DNA from 2 places in the Pantoea sp. X-Soil-ISGK-355 genome. Region 2 is predicted to be linked to the other one. Evidence: predicted binding sites of a transcription regulator. Region 2 holds the regulator's gene; the other holds the start of a gene.
The links. Region 2 encodes sigma-54, which starts transcription at its own class of promoters, with help from an activator protein. Its sites were predicted from a motif close to GTTGGCACANNTTTCGCTNT; they were not measured.
Positions count from the first base shown of each region.

Region 1: AC6I8J_RS03925 (gamma-glutamyltransferase family protein) is a predicted target of sigma-54. The motif match lies at 4,039-4,058, and genes of this name have one in related genera.

Region 1 is NZ_AP035971.1:899,708-908,053, forward strand. It holds gene puuE (allantoinase PuuE) at 1-398, shown strand, start outside; gene hpxZ (oxalurate catabolism protein HpxZ) at 448-828, opposite strand; gene AC6I8J_RS03915 (AtzE family amidohydrolase) at 828-2,225, opposite strand; gene hpxX (oxalurate catabolism protein HpxX) at 2,222-2,404, opposite strand; gene AC6I8J_RS03925 (gamma-glutamyltransferase family protein) at 2,417-4,003, opposite strand; gene hpxU (MurR/RpiR family transcriptional regulator HpxU) at 4,142-4,981, shown strand; gene AC6I8J_RS03935 (transporter substrate-binding domain-containing protein) at 5,173-5,958, shown strand; gene AC6I8J_RS03940 (amino acid ABC transporter permease) at 5,969-6,637, shown strand; gene AC6I8J_RS03945 (amino acid ABC transporter permease) at 6,637-7,293, shown strand; gene AC6I8J_RS03950 (amino acid ABC transporter ATP-binding protein) at 7,274-8,005, shown strand; gene AC6I8J_RS03955 (pyridoxal-phosphate-dependent aminotransferase family protein) at 8,026-8,346, shown strand, end outside.
Region 2 is NZ_AP035971.1:456,938-465,283, forward strand. It holds gene mtgA (monofunctional biosynthetic peptidoglycan transglycosylase) at 735-1,454, shown strand; gene npr (PTS phosphocarrier protein NPr) at 1,458-1,730, opposite strand; gene rapZ (RNase adapter RapZ) at 1,727-2,581, opposite strand; gene ptsN (PTS IIA-like nitrogen regulatory protein PtsN) at 2,629-3,108, opposite strand; gene hpf (ribosome hibernation promoting factor) at 3,259-3,546, opposite strand; gene rpoN (RNA polymerase factor sigma-54) at 3,568-5,001, opposite strand; gene lptB (LPS export ABC transporter ATP-binding protein) at 5,050-5,775, opposite strand; gene lptA (lipopolysaccharide ABC transporter substrate-binding protein LptA) at 5,781-6,332, opposite strand; gene lptC (LPS export ABC transporter periplasmic protein LptC) at 6,307-6,879, opposite strand; gene kdsC (3-deoxy-manno-octulosonate-8-phosphatase KdsC) at 6,876-7,442, opposite strand; gene kdsD (arabinose-5-phosphate isomerase KdsD) at 7,456-8,346, opposite strand, start outside.

The DNA.
Region 1 (8,346 bases), 440 kb from region 2:
TGGTGGAGCAGGGCGGTTTCAGCTACGACAGCGACTACTACGGCGACGATCTGCCGTTCTGGACCCAGGTCACCTGTCAGGATGGCACGGTGAAACCGCACCTGATTATCCCCTATACCCTGGAGTGCAACGACATGCGCTTTGCCTCGCCGCAGGGGTTTAACACCGCCGAACAGTTCTTTACCTATCTGCGTGATACGTTCGATGTGCTGTATGAAGAGGGTGAAACCGCGCCGAAGATGATGTCGATCGGCATGCATTGTCGCCTGCTGGGCCGTCCTGGCAAATTCCGCGCGCTGCAGAACTTCCTTGATCACATCCAGCAGCATGACGATGTCTGGATCTGTACCCGCCAGCAGATCGCCGACCACTGGATCACCACGCACCCGGCACCGTAAGCCGGTTCCGGCGCTTGCCCCTGTTGAGCGGGCGAAGCGCCGGACAGTGTCAGCTCATCAGACTGACCTGCGCCGCCACGATGCACCAGCCGTGGGGCATTCGCACCCAGGTCTGCTGCTGACGGCCAATTTTATCGCTACCGGTGCGGGTAAATTCAGTGCTGCAGACCGCATAATTCTCACCAAAAGTGGTAATCACGGTGTTGCGCAGTGTCCGGTTCAGCCCGGCTGACGGACGCGCGGCACGGAAGGCCCGAATCTCATCAATGCCATACAGGTTCTCACCCGCGCCAAGGCGCACGGTTCGCGGGTCGTGCCAGAACAGGGCATCCAGTTCGGCCACATCATTGCTGACCAGCGCCTGCTCGTAGCGATAAAACTGCGCCGTCACCTCGGTAAGCACCTGCGGTAAATTAATCTCTCTGTTCATCAGGCTCCTGCCATATTGATTTGCGGCATCGTGATGCCGCATTGTTCCAGTGTCCAGGCGGCACGTAACACCGCCTCTTCGTTAAACGGACGGGCGATAAGCTGTAATCCAATCGGCAGACCACTTCGGGTCGCCAGCGGCACGGTACAGACCGGTAATCCCAGGAAGGAGATCGGCTGCGTCAGCATCCCCATGCTCGCCTTAGCAGGCAGCGATTCGCCCTGAATCGTCAGGGTCTGCTGACCGATAGTGATCGCGCTGCAGGGCGTCGCCGGCGCGATCAGCACATCGAAGCGATCAAACAGCGGTAACACCTGCTGCTGGAAATGACGACGGAAGCGCTGCGCCTGCACGTACCAGGCACCTGGCATCATGGCACCCGCCAGCAGACGCTCACGGGAGTTTGGTTCAAACTGCTCCGGTATCTGACGCAGGGCAGGGAGATAGTGATTGCCACCTTCTGCGGCGGTCATGATAAACGCCGCCGAGCGGGCCACCTCTGCGTCCGGCATCAGCACCTCTTCCTGGGCTTCAAGCGCTGCCGCAACCACCGCGACGGCAGCGCGGGCATCCTCATCGCACCAGCGGGCAAAAAAGCCACCCAGCACGCCGCAGCGTAATCCTTCGCTGCCCAGTGACAGCCCCGGCAGCGTCGCGGCCACCGGACGATCGGCCTGAAACGTATCGGTGTGGTCTGCGCCCTGTAACAGATCATATACCAGCGCCAGGTCTTCAACCCGCCGCGCCAGCGGCCCGATGTGATCGAGGCTGGCAACAAACGGATGACTGCCGCTGCGAGATAACCGGCCAAAGGTCGGCTTAAGACCAAAAATACCGCACAGCGACGCGGGCACCCGAATCGAACCGTTGGTGTCGGTGCCGAGCGAAAAGTGGACCAGCCCGGCGGCTACCGCGGCGGCCGAACCGCCTGACGAACCGCCCGCCACGCGGCTGAGATCGCGCGGATTGTGGGTCGCACCATAATGGCTGTTTTCGGTGGTAAAACCATACGCGTAGGCATCCATGTTCAGCATGCCCGACAGCAGCGCGCCAGCATGCCGCAGTTTTCCGACGGCAAACGCATCGGCCTGTGCCGCAGGGCGATCGCGGAACAGGCTGGCACCGGCCAGCGTGCTGTGACCCGCCACATCAAACAGGTTTTTCACCGCATACGGGATGCCCGCCAGCGGGGGCAGCTTTTCGCCACGCTGCCGCTGCGCATCAATGGCGCTGGCCTCTTTTAACATGCGCGGCCCGGTGACCTCCGTCCAGGCATTCAGCGCCGGATTATGCTGCTCAACTGCCTGCAGCGTGCGCTTCGCCACTTCCAGTGCGCTGATCTCACCCTGCTGGATAGCCTGTTGCAGCGTCTGAATTGAAACGTCACCTAATCTCATGCCTGGTATACTCCTGCCACTTCCAGTCGATCATCCAGCGGAAACGCCATCAGCGGCGCAGCCATCACCGCGATACGCGACAGCTGGATCAGCAGTTCAGCGCGGCGGGCGTCATCCAGTTCCAGTTGCAGGATCTGCTCCATATGGCCGATGTAGCTGGCCCACTCGTGTTGATTCATGATTCGCTCCTGTTAAAAACCGGCGGCGCTGCCGTTACTGCGCGGATCGCTTGCGCCCTCGAACATGCCGTTGCTGTGGCGCACAATCGCGCCCGCATGGCCCACGGATTCGCTGAAATCCGGCAGCATTTCCACCTCATGGCCCCACAGACGCAGCATCAATACCGTTTCATCGTCAAAGCGGCCTTCCAGTTTCAGCGAGTCTGACGATTGCCCCCAGGTACGGCCCAGCAGCCAGCGCGGCGCACTGACCGCCTGTTGCAGCGGCAGGCCCTGAATCACATGGCGGGTGAAAATCGCCGCCTGGGTCTGCGGCTGTCCATCGCCGCCCATCGCGCCATACACCATTGTCCGGCCATCTTTCAGCCGTGCGGCGGCGGGATTCAGGGTATGAAACGGCTGCTTGCCGGGCGCAAGGGCCAGCAGATGCTCAGGGTCGAGGCTGAACGCCGCGCCCCGGTTCTGCCAGGTAACGCCCGTGCCGGGCAGCACCACACCACTGCCAAACTCGTGATAGATGCTCTGAATAAAAGAGACAGCCAGACCGCTGCTGTCCATTACGCCCATCCAGACCGTATCGCCCGGTCCGCGTCCGCTGCCCCAGGCGGCGGCCTCGCCATCGGCGATCTGGCTGGCGAGCGTGGCGAGGTGATCGCTTTCCAGCAGCGCCTGCAAATCTTCGGTGACGTGACGCGGATCGGTGATGTGTTTGTCGCGCAGGGCAAAGGCTTTTTTGGTGGCTTCAACGATGCGGTGCACCGTCTGTGCGTCGTCAGCCTCGGCCATCTCCAGTCGATCGGTGATGCCGAGGATCGCCAGCGACACGACGCCCTGGGTCGGCGGAGCGATATTCCAGATGTCGCCTTCGCTGTGGGCGAGATGCAGCGGAGTCGTGCGACGGGCGCGATGCTGCTGCAGATCGGCCAGCGTCACCGGCATGCCCAGCGTCGCCATCTCGTCGGCCATATGGTGAGCCAGCGGACCGCGATAAAAGCTGTCGAGTCCCTCTTCGGTGAGCTGGCTCAGGGTATTCGCCAGCGCGGGCTGGGTAAAACGGCTGCCCGGCTGCGGCACATCGCCGTCGGGCATAAAATGGGCACTAAAGCCGGGCTGATGCTGCAACTCACTGCGGAAGTTCGTGGTCGCGGCGGTCTGTGAGGCGCTCACCGGAATGCCGTCGGCGGCGTAGCGAATCGCATCCCGCAGCAGACGGGCCAGCGGCAGTGGCGGGGTGCCCATCTCCGCAGAGAGCGTCAGGGCCTCCTGCCAGCCGCTGACCGTACCGGCCACCGTCAGCGCCGCTTTCGGCCCACGATGGGGGATCTTCGGGTGATCGGCGTAAAAATCGCGGTGAGCCAGCGAACCGGCGGCACCGCTGGCGTCGATAGCGACAGGGCCGCCGCCGGGCGGCAGAATCAGCCAGAAGCCATCGCCGCCCAGTCCGTTCATGTGCGGATAGACCACAGCGATAGTCGCGGCAGCGGCTACCATCGCTTCAATGGCATTACCGCCATCACGCAGCACCGCGAGCGCACTTTCACTCGCCAGATGGTGTGGCGTTACCGCCATCCCCTGCGGGGCCATATTGCTTTGAATCATCTTTTTCTCGTTCTTTGGGTGACAGAACCCATAACAAAGCAAGAGCTGTTCCAGTTTTCATGCTCCGCTGACGATGCACCGGTTAACCTGGCGTAAATTGTGCTAGCTTCTGCTGAAACAAAAGTTACAGGACGCCTTATGAAACAGCTTGATGAACGACTCAGAAGTCACTATGCCCAGCTCTCTCCGCAGGAGCAGCGTATTGCCGACTTCGTGTTTGACCACTTCGATGATCTGATCAGCTACAACAGCGCCGAGCTGGCGCGGCTCAGTGGCGTGTCGAAAGCCACAGTCAGTCGACTGTTTAAGCGTCTGGGCTATGAGAAGTACAAGGATATGCGTGATGAGCTTCGCATCCTGCGCCAGAGCGGCATGCCGCTGACCGATAACCGGGATGCGGTGCAGGGCAATACGCTGCTGGCACGTCATTACAAGCAGGAGATGGCTAATCTGACGCAGTGGGTAAACAGCCTGGATGCCCGGCACTTTAACGAGGTGATTCAGCAGCTGGCGCAGGCTAAACGTCTCTTTATCATCGGCATGCGCAACGCCTATCCGGTAGCGCTGCATCTGCGACAGCAGCTGGTACAGGCGCGTTCGCAGGTGCATATTCTGCCGCAGCCGGGCCAGACGCTGGCTGAGGAGCTGGTGGATATCACGCCGGACGATATGGTCATTGTGATGGCGTTTCGTCGTCGTCCGCGCATCATTCGCCCACTGATGCAGCAGCTGCAGACGGCTGGCATCCCGCTGCTGGCGCTGTGTGAGCCACAGGCGCAGACGGTGATTGCGCTGGCACGCTGGCAGCTCTGTACGCCGCTCGACAGCGTTTCCGCCTTCGACAGTTACAGTGCCGCCATGAGCCTGGTTAACCTGATCGCCAATGCGCTGCTGCATGAAATGCTGGCACAGGGACGCCAGCGGATTCATCAGATCGCCGACCTTTACCAGCAGTTTGACGAGCTGGAGCACCGTTAACAGGCACCGTTTTGGTGCTTTGCCCCATTTCAGAACACCCCTTCCGCGGCGTGATTGCCCCGATTACGCCCTATTTCCGTAGAACTCTCTGTCGCTTAACCCTTTTTCTGTTGCCGCCCGGATTGGCACATTAGTTGCAGATTGCTTGTCAAAGAATCTTTTGTTTCACGTTAATCTCACCGGGGTGCATAATGAAAAAAGTTTTGATGGCGGTTGCGACAGCGGCATTACTGATGGCACAAACGGGCAGTGCGCTGGCCGATCAATTGCAGGATATCCAGAAGCGCGGCGTCATCCGCGTCGCCGTGCCGCAGGATTTCCCGCCGTTTGGCTCGGTCGGCACTGACCTGCAGCCGCAGGGATATGACATCGACACGGCGAAATATCTGGCAAAGCAGATGAAACTTAAGTTGCAGCTGGTGCCGGTCAGCAGTGCCAACCGCGTGCCTTATCTGCAAACCGACAAGGTCGATCTGGTTATCTCCAGCATGGGTAAAAACCCCGAGCGTGAAAAGGTGATCGACTTTACCCGCGCCTATGCGCCGTTCTTTCTGGGCGTCTTCGGTCCGAAAGGCGATGAAATTAAAGCGGCGTCGGCTCTGAGCGGCAAGTCGATTGGCGTCACGCGCGGTGCGGTAGAGGACATGGTGCTCAGCGAAGTGGCCCCGAAAGATGCGCAGGTGAAACGCTATGAAGACAACAACACCACCTTGTCTGCGTATCTCTCCGGTCAGGTGCAGTATGTTGCGACCGGCAACCTGGTCGTCGCCGCCATTGCGCGCCAGAATCCGGCCAAAGCGCCCGTCGCGCAGTTTATGCTGAAAGATTCACCCTGCTTTATCGGCCTGAAGAAAGATGAGCCTGCGCTGAAAGCGAAAGTGAATGAACTGATTGAGCAGGGCATTAAAGATGGCACGCTGAATAAACTCTCTGAAGAGTGGCTGAAAGCACCGCTGCCTGCGAACCTCGGCGCCTGAGGACGGATTCATGATCGGGCAACTTAACTTTCCCGCCCTGTGGCCCTACTGGCCGGAGCTGCTCTCCGGTCTGTGGGTCACCATCCAGCTGACGGTGCTGGCGACCACCGGTGGCGTGGCGCTGGGCATTGCGGGCGCCGCGCTGCGCAGCGGCAAACCGAGCTGGATGAGCCGTCTGTGGGGCATCTATGTCGAGCTGATCCGCAATACGCCGTTTGTGGTGCAACTGTTCTTTATTGTTTTTGGTCTGCCTGCGCTGGGGCTGAAACTCACTGCGGGTGAGGCGGCGCTGCTGGCGATGCTGATCAATCTTGGCGCCTACAGCACCGAGATCATCCGCGCCGGGATCCAGGTGACGCCCAAAGGGCAGTGGGAAGCGGGACGGGTACTGGGATTAACCCGCAGCCAGACCTTTCTGCGGGTCGTGCTGCCGCCTGCGCTGCAGCGCATTTATCCGGCGCTGGTGAGTCAGTGCATCATCGTCATGCTGGGCTCGTCGGTGGTGTCGCAGGTCTCCTATGAGGAGCTGACCTTCGCAGCCAACCTGATTCAGTCGCGCACCTTCTTAAGTTTTGAGGTCTATCTGGTGACCACGCTGATCTACCTGGCGTTGTCGATTGCGATGCGCCATCTGCTGCTGGCGATTGGCCGTAAATGGTTTGGAGTGCAGGCATCATGATGACGACCTTTACCGACTGGGACATCCTGCGCAATCTGCTGCTGGCGGCGCGCTGGACTCTGTTGCTGTCGCTGGTGGCCTTTGTCGGCGGCACGCTGGTGACGCTGCCGCTGCTGTTTCTGCGACTGCTGCAGCGTAAGTGGCTGACACGCGCGGTACGCGGTTACACCGCGCTGTTTCAGGGCACGCCGCTATTGATGCAGCTGTTCCTGGCGTTTTTTGGCGTCGGCCTGTTTGGTATTGATGTCGCGCCCTGGACCGCCGCCTCGCTGGCGCTGACCTTTTACACCAGCGCCTTTCTGGTCGACATCTGGTACGGCAGCATCCGCGCCCTGCCGAAAGGGCAGTGGGAAGCGTCGCGCTGCCTCGGCCTGACCTTCGGTCAGACGCTATGGCGGGTGGTGGCACCGCAGGCGATCCGCATCGGTATCGCCCCGACCGTAGGATTCGCGGTCCAGGTGATTAAGGGCACCGCGCTGGCGTCAATTATCGGCTTCATCGAGCTGACTAAAGCCGGCACCATTCTGAACAACGTGACCTATCAGCCGTTTAAAGTCTTTGGGCTGGTGGCGCTGGGCTACTTCCTGATGTGTTATCCGCTGTCTCGCTACAGCCAGTATCTGGAGAAAAAATTCAATGCCGCTCATCACCATTAATCAGGTGCAAAAATATTACGGCGACAACCATGTGTTGAAAGGCGTGGATCTGGATATCGACATGGGCGAAGTGATCTCGATCATCGGTCGCAGCGGATCGGGTAAAAGCACGCTGCTGCGCTGCATGAACGGTCTGGAAGGCTATCAGGAGGGCAGCATCAAGCTCGGCGGGATGACGATCACCGACCGCGATTCGCAGGCGCGTGAAATCAGCCGCTCGGTCGGGATGGTGTTTCAGAGCTTCAACCTGTTCCCGCACATGACGGCGCTGGAGAACGTCATGCTGGCGCCACGCCGTGTGCTGAAGAAAAGCGAGGCCGAGTGCCGGGCGCTGGCTGCGCAGATGCTGGAGAAGGTCGGGCTGGGCGAACGCCTTAACTACTATCCTGCCAGCCTCTCCGGCGGTCAGCAGCAGCGCGTGGCGATTGCCCGTGCGCTGGCGATGACGCCGAAAGTTTTACTCTGTGATGAGATCACCTCCGCGCTCGATCCCGAACTGGTGGGCGAAGTACTCAAAGTTCTTGAGCAGCTGGCGGCAGAGGGAATGACGCTGATCCTCGTCACTCATGAAATGAACTTCGCCCGCGACGTGGGCGATCGTGTGGTCTTTATGCATCAGGGGCGTGTCTGGGAGCAGGGCGACAGTAAAACGCTGTTCGCCCAGCCGCAGACGCCGGAACTTAAGCAGTTTATCTCTTCGGTTCGCCTCTGATTCTGAAAAAGGAAAGGAAGATGGATATCAATCACTACCCGCAACTCAATCCGCCACAGCGTCTGCTGATGGGACCTGGGCCGATCAACGCGGATCCCCGCGTGCTGCGCGCCATGTCGAGTCAGCTGCTGGGGCAGTACGATCCCGCGATGACCCACTACATGAATGAAGTGATGGCGCTCTATCGCGGCGTGTTTCGCACAGAGAACCGCTGGACGCTGCTGATTGACGGCACCTCCCGCGCCGGTATCGAAGCCATTCTGCTGTCATCGATCCGGCCTGGCGACAAAGTGCTGGTGCCGGTGTTTGGCCGCTTCGGTCATCTGCTGTGCGAAATTGCC
Region 2 (8,346 bases):
TGCGACAAGATTCATTAAAATTTGTGATATTGAGCAGCGTTTAAATACAGAAAACATTAATTTGGCAACACAGTCAAGCAAGGAATCATTTTCTCTGCTGCGTTGCTTATATTTTAATCAAATTTGCGGTTTTTTGTGTGGTTTTGACGCGGCTCAGCTCCAAAGCAAAGGCTGAGCCGCAGTAAATTAAGCTGGCATTAACATCTGCCTCCTGAGGCAGGCTAACGCGCTGATATTGCAAGTGACCGCCCTGAAATGACACGAATTATCCAAAACGATTTGGAATGATAAAAAAGAATCTAAAACTTTGCCCTTTCATTGCGCTGACATCATTGTGCTTGCTGAAAGTCACCAGGGCCATAGCAACGTTGAGTGATGCTGTTAAGCGCTGTTTATTTATACGTTATAAGCATGATTCTGTTTAAGCTTTGGGCGGCTCATCATTCATAAAATAATAACAGTTAAGCATAATGAATGATTTGAACCGGTGCTTATTATCCATTATTAAGTGTTTATCTGGAAAGATGCTAAGCAGTAGCCATAAATGGAACCGATTCCTTTTTTCTGGAAGTCCTTGAACTATTTCGAACTGTTGCAGCATTTTGATGCAAAATGATTGAATAAAGTCTGGAAACCGTTGTGAGGTTTTCAGCGATATTTGTGGAAAAGCTGCTTTTCTGGCAGTGATTACATGAGTGATTGATTAACGTCTGAAACAAGTGTGGGAAGATTGCATGAACAAGCATAAAGGAAGCGTCGGACAGCGTATCAGACGTATTATTGGTCGTATCCTGCTGGTGTGGCTGGGCGTATGGCTGGCGGGAATATTACTCTTTTCGTTCTTACCGGTACCGTTTTCAGCGGTGATGGCTGAACGCCAAATTAGTGCCTGGTTACACGGTGACTTTAGTTATGTCGCCCATTCTGACTGGGTCGGACATGATGAGATTTCGCCGTGGATGGGGCTGGCCGTTATCGCCTCCGAAGATCAAAAGTTTCCGGACCACTGGGGGTTCGATGTCGCGGCGATTGAATCTGTACTGGATAACAGCGATAGCCGGATGCGCGGGGCGTCCACATTGTCACAACAGACAGCCAAGAATCTGTTTCTGTGGGATGGCCGCAGCTGGGTGCGTAAAGGTCTGGAAGCGGGGCTGACAGTAGGGATTGAGACAGTCTGGACGAAGCGACGTATTCTGACCGTCTATCTTAATATTGCAGAGTTCGGGCCGGGTATCTTTGGCGTTGAGGCAGCTTCACAGCGTTATTTCCACAAGCCAGCCAGCCGGCTTACTGCAGCCGATGCTGCTTTACTGGCGGCGGTTCTGCCTAATCCTATCCGTTATCGTGCTGCTGCACCTTCAGGCTACGTCAGAGAGCGACAGCAGTGGATAATGCGTCAGATGCGCCAGCTTGGCGGTGAGGGCTTCCTGCAGCGTAATAAGCTCGACTAAGCCTTAGTCTTCATCAAAACCCGCTTCAAACAGCTCAATGACTGCTGCCAGCGCCGGGATCTCCTCCGGGCCGCTGGCTTCAATCTCTATGTGTCCGCCTTTAGCCGAGTCGAGCATCAGCAGCGCAATCACGCTGCTGGCTTCGGCTTCTGTGCCCGCTTCGTTGCGCAGCAATACTTCGGCATCGAAGCTCTGCACCAGCTCAAACAACTTCATCGCCGGACGGGCGTGCATGCCTAGCTTATTTTTGATTTCTACAGTTTGTCTGACGGTCATGATTTGCGCTTTTCCAGCGTGCGATGGCGTGACTGTACATTCTTACCGCGCGAACGGAAGTAATCCGCCAGCTGTTCTGCAATATACACTGAGCGGTGTTTGCCACCAGTACAGCCAATTGCCACGGTAAGATAGCTACGGTTATTGGTCTCCAGCATCGGCAGCCAGAGTTCAAGATAGCTGCGTGTCTGGTAGATAAAGTTGTGCACTTCAGTGTGGCGGTCAAGGAATGCCGCGACCGGACGATCGAGGCCGGTCATCGGGCGCAGCTTAGGATCCCAGTGGGGATTGGGCAGAAAGCGCACGTCAAAGACATAGTCAGCGTCAATCGGAATGCCATGCTTGAAGCCAAACGACTCAAACACCATAGTCAGCTCACGTTCACGCTTGCCCAGCAGGCGGGTACGCAGCATCTCTGCCAGCTCATGCACTGACATCTCTGAGGTGTCGATGATCAGGTCGGCACGTGAACGCAGCGGCTCCAGCAGGTCGCTCTCTTCATCAATCGCGCTCTCTAGTGACAGGTTTTTGCTGGAGAGGGGATGCAGACGGCGCGTATCGCTGTAACGACGAATCAGGGTATTGCGATCGGCGTCGAGAAACAGCAACTGAGGTGAAAATGTGTCAGGCAGATTATTCAGCGCGGTTTCAAAAATTTCCGGGGATTCAGGCATGTTACGGACGTCGATGCTGACCGCCGCCGAAATATTGCGTTCCGCCAGCGAGTTGGCTAACTCAGGCAGCAACACGACCGGCAGGTTATCAACGCAGTAGAACCCCATATCTTCCAGCGCACGGAGCGCCACTGACTTCCCCGAGCCTGAACGACCGCTAACGATCATCAGCACCATGACCTTCTCTCCCGTTTTAAAACCGGCACCGGGCCGGTAAAGACGCGTTACTGCTCTGTCTGGACTTCCGTAATAATGGCATAGAGTTCTTCATCACTCTGCGCAGCACGCAGACGACGACAAACCGTTTTATCTGCCAGACGTTTTGCCACCAGTGAAAGGGTGTGCAGGTGTGTTTTGCACTGGTCAGCCGGAACCAGCAATGCAAACAACAGATCGACCGGCTGGTTGTCGACGGCATCAAACGCAATCGGCTGCTCGAGGCTGATAAATACCCCTACCGCACGCAGTGTATCCTCTTCCAGCTTGCCGTGAGGAATGGCTATTCCGTTACCAATACCGGTACTGCCCATACGTTCGCGGGTCAGAATCGCTTCGAAAAGCGTCTGGTGCGGCAGGTTGAGCTGCTTAGCGGCCAGTTCGCTGATGATTTCCAGCGCACGTTTTTTGCTCTGGCAGTGTACGCCGCTGCGGGTGCAGTCTGGCGAAAGCACTGTGCTCAATTCCAGTGTAAGATCGTTGTTCATTATCGTTTCACTTGCGTGTTCACCAGGCCATTCACCGCCAGCGCCCTGATATGTGCGACAAACGGCGCTTGCTCAGATGACAAAACGGGGCGGATTATCCGCCCCATACTGTCGGCTCTGCGCGCCATGCGCGCGTAGCTAGCGTGAAGGTTAGTGTTTTTTCAGTTTATCTTTGTGTTTGGTCAGCTGACGGGCGAGTTTATCAATCAGCCCATCAATTGCCGCATACATATCTTCCGCTTCGGACGTGGCGTGCAGCTCGCCACCGTTCACGTGGAGTGTTGCGTCAGCCACCTGTGTGACTTTCTCAACCTTCAGGACAATATAGACCTGATTGATATGTTCAAAATAGTGTTCCAGTTTGGCAAATTTACTGTTGACGAATTCACGCAAAGGTGGCGTGATTTCAACATGTTGCCCGGTCAGGTTCAGCTGCATAGGTCTTCCTTCTCATTTCTTTCAAACCAGTTGTTTACGCTGGTTCGATGGCGGGATGGATAAAGACTCACGATATTTGGCGACGGTACGCCGTGCCACCATGATCCCCTGATCAGATAACATGGAGGTCAGTTTACTGTCGCTCAAGGGTTTGGCTGGGTTTTCCGCCGAAATTAATTTCTTCACCAGAGCCCGGATCGCGGTAGAGGAGGCTTCGCCGCCACCTTCCGTATTAACGTGGCTGGAGAAAAAGTACTTCAGTTCAAAAATGCCACGCGGGCTGTGCAGATACTTCTGCGTGGTAACACGGGAAATGGTCGATTCATGCATCTCAACGGCCTGGGCGATATCGGCCAGCACCATCGGACGCATAAATTCTTCACCCTGCTCGAAGAACGCCTGCTGCTGCTCAACGATACAGCGCGTGACTTTCAGCAGCGTGTCATTACGGCTTTCCAGACTCTTAATCAGCCAGCGCGCTTCCTGCAGATTACTGCGAATGAACTGACTGTCGCTGTCATTGCGCGTTGCGCCACCCATTGCCGCGTAGTGCTGATTAATCTTCAGACGTGGCAGGCTGTCGGCATTGAGTTCAACCGTCCAGCGGTTGCCAACCTTACGTACCAGCACGTCGGGGATAACATATTCCGGCTCGCCAGTGTTGATCGACTGACCCGGACGCGGGTCCAGTGACTGAATCAGCAGCATCGCCTCTTTCAGCACCTCTTCTTTGAGGCGCGTGACGCGCATCAGGCTGCGGAAGTCGTGATTGGCCAGCAGATCGAGATGTTCGCTGACAATCAGGCGCGCTTCAGCCAGCATCGGTGTCTCTGGTGCATACTGCGAAAGCTGAACCAGCAGACAGTCACGCAAATCGCGTGCGCCCACACCAATCGGGTCAAAACGCTGGATACGTTTCAGCACCGCCTCAACCTCATCCGCTTCAAGCTCATCGTTGCCAATGCTGTCGAGGATCTCCTCAAGCGAGACGGTGAGATATCCGGTGTCATCAATAGCATCGACGATAGACGTCGCGATTGCGCGGTCGGTATCACTGAAAGGCGTCAATTCGACCTGCCACATCAGGTAATCCTGCAGTGACTGCGTGGTTTCACCCTGATAGACAGGTAACTCATCATCCTGATAATCGGTACCCGTGCCGGAAGGGGTGCCAGCGGTGTAGATTTCATCCCAGGTGGCATCCAGCGGCAGCTCATCAGGCATCTCTTTCTGCTCAAGCGCTTCACGTGTATCCAGCGCTTCGGCTTCCGACGATTCCCGGGAGTCAATCTCATCATGCAGATCGGTCTGCTCAAGCAGTGGATTACTTTCCAGTGCAAGCTGTAACTCCTGCTGGAGTTCAAGCGTGGAGAGTTGCAGCAGACGAATCGCCTGCTGCAATTGTGGAGTCATTGCCAGCTGTTGGCTGAACCTGAGTTGTAAACCTTGCTTCATAGACAGGATGGTAGTTCCCAGGTAAACATCGGTATTAACGACACCTTATCAGAGTCTGAACTCTTCACCCAAATAAACCCGCTTAACCTGCTCATCCGCAAGAATTTCATTGGGTGTACCATGCGCAATCAGGTGGCCCTGGCTGACGATATAGGCCCGCTCACAGACCGCTAACGTTTCGCGTACGTTGTGGTCGGTAATCAAAACGCCGAGGCCGCTGTCACGCAGATGCTCAATGATCTTCTTGATGTCGATAACGGAGATAGGGTCGACCCCGGCAAAAGGTTCATCCAGCAGAATAAACTTTGGATTGGCAGCCAGCGCGCGGGCAATCTCAACACGACGTCGTTCACCACCCGACAGTGCCTGACCCATGCTGTCGCGCAGGTGCTCGATGTGAAACTCTTCCATCAGCTCACGGGCGCGATCCTGACGTTGCTCTTCGGTCAGGTCATCACGAATCTGCAGTACCGCCATCAGGTTATCGTAGACGCTGAGGCGACGGAAAATCGATGCCTCCTGCGGCAGATAGCCGATGCCACGGCGCGCACGTGCATGCAGCGGCAGGATACTGATATCTTCATCATCAATAACAATGCGGCCCGCGTCACGCGGGACAATACCTACCACCATGTAAAAGGTGGTGGTCTTACCGGCCCCGTTCGGGCCGAGCAGGCCGACAATCTCGCCGGACTTTACCTGCAGACTGACATCTTCTACCACGCGACGGCCTTTATATGCCTTCGCCAGGTTTTCTGCGATTAATGTGGCCATAGCTATCAGTTACTCTTCTTTCCGCTGTTGGACGAACCTTTATCCTGAAGTTGCGACGGCACCAGGACGGTCGTGACGCGCTTGTTCTGGCCCTGGCTGTAAGCCTGCATTTTCTGCTCTTTTACCAGGTAGGTAATACGATCACCTTTGATGTTGCTGTCCTGCTGTTCAATGAACGCATTGCCGGTCAGTTCAACGAAATCGTTAGCCAGTTCGTAGTGCAGTTTTGAGGCATGGCCCTGAACCGGCTTACCGCTGTCTTGCATCTGATAGAAAGTGGCAGGATTACCGTAGGCGTCAACGATGGTTTTCTTGCTGTCGCCGCCCGGACGGGTCACCACGACTTTGTCCGCCGTGATTTTGATAGAGCCCTGCGTCACGATGACATTGCCGGTAAAGGTCGCGACATTGCCCTGCAAATCCAGCGCCTGATTCTGCGAGTCAATATTGACGGGCTTGTCCGAGTCACCGGTCAGGGCCAGCGCCGGAACGCTGGTTGCCAGTAACATACTGGCCAGTAAAATCTTCAGGCTATTTTTGTTCATTTTGAATTTCATAAGAGGTTTTGACCTTCTCGATTAACTCGGCGTTTTTTGTCCGTAAATTGCCGCGCATTTTCATGCCGGTGGAGTTAAAGCTGCGGCCATACAATGTCACCTGGTCATCAGAGGTAACGTCCTGAGTGACAAGGTTAATCTGTGCATTATCGGTTTTGATCCGCTCAAGCTGGGAATCCTGCGTCAGCGTATTCAGCTCAACATGGCCATACAGATAAAGCATACGATCTTTGGTGAGCTTTGCTTTATCTGCGCGTAACGTCCAGGTGGGAACTTTGTTCTCATCAAAGGTGGTCATTACCGGATTGTCGAACCAGCTCAGCTCGTCATCCGAGAAATAGGTCACTTTGTCAGAGACCAGTTTATATGACAGCGCGCCCTGCGGGTTATACACCACAGTGTGAGAATCGTCACTGGTATAGGTCGGCGACTGACCATTCGTCCCGACTGGCGTGCTATCGCCATCCTGGTTGGTAAGATTCCAGCCGATCAAAACCAGTGCAATCAAGGTCAGAATCAGCGTTATCCAACGCCTGCTTTTACTCATACTGATTGCCCTTTGGCATCCTCAAATTTGTTCTGCGCCATTAAGATCAGGTCACATACTTCGCGTACTGCGCCGCGTCCACCCGCAATCCGCGTGACATACTGCGCGCGCGGCAACAGAATCGGATGTGCATCCGCTACTGCCACGCTTAATCCCACTTTCGCCATAACCGGCCAGTCGATCAGGTCGTCACCGATATAGGCGACCTGCTCATCAGAGAGAGACAGTTTATCCAGAAGTTCACGATAGGCCAAAAGCTTATCGGATTGTCCCTGATAAAGATGACGGATGCCGAGCGTTTTGCAGCGATCTTCCATCAGACGGGCATTGCGGCCGGTAATAATAGCCACTTCCACATCGGCGGTCAGTAAACAGCGTACACCGTAACCATCCCGCACGTTGAAGGCTTTCAGCTCTTCGCCATTGTTCCCCATGTAGATCACCCCGTCGGACATGACGCCATCGACGTCGCAGATCAGCAGACGAATGTTGCTGGCGCGCGCCATGACGTCAGCACTGACCGGTCCATAGCAGGTGTCAATCGTGGGAATTGCCTGTTGCATTTTCTTTTCCTGTTCAGACTACGCCAGCGCGCAGCATGTCATGCATATGTACCACACCGAGCAGATGATCGTCATCGGCCACCAGAATCGAGGTAATGTTTTTGGTCTGCATCAGGTTCAGGGCTTCAACCGCCAGCATATTTGGCCGGACGCGGATGCCACCTGGCGTCATCACTTCCCCGATAGTGGCGCGCTGAAAATCGATGCCCATATCAAAGATGCGGCGCAGGTCACCATCGGTAAAGATACCTTCAATTTTCATCAGACCGTCGACAATGACCGTCAGTCCCAGATTTTTGCGGGTAATTTCCAGCAGCGCATCACGTAGTGAGGCGTCACGGGTGACGTGCGGCAGCTCATCGCCGCTGTGCATGATATCGGATACATGCAGCAGTAGTTTGCGGCCCAGCGCTCCGCCAGGATGGGAGAGGGCGAAATCTTCCGCCGTGAATCCACGCGCCTCAAGTAACGAAACCGCCAGCGCGTCGCCCATCACCAGTGTGGCTGTGGTGCTGGTGGTTGGCGCAAGGCCTAACGGGCAGGCTTCCTGGGGAACATGGACACACAGATGCACATCGGCAACCCGGCCCATCGCGCTGTCAGGCCGTCCGGTTATGCAGATCAGCGCAATATGCTGGCGTTTTAACACCGGAATCAGCGCGAGGATTTCGTTCGACTCACCGCTGTTGGAGATGGCGATCACGACATCATTTTTGCTCACCATGCCCAGGTCGCCATGGCTGGCTTCGGCCGGATGAACAAAAAACGCTGGCGTGCCGGTACTGGCAAAGGTCGCCGCCATTTTTTTGCCGATATGACCAGACTTGCCCATGCCCATCACCACCACTTTCCCCTGGCAGGCGTAGATCAGGGCGCAGGCGCGGGCGAAATCGTCATTAATATA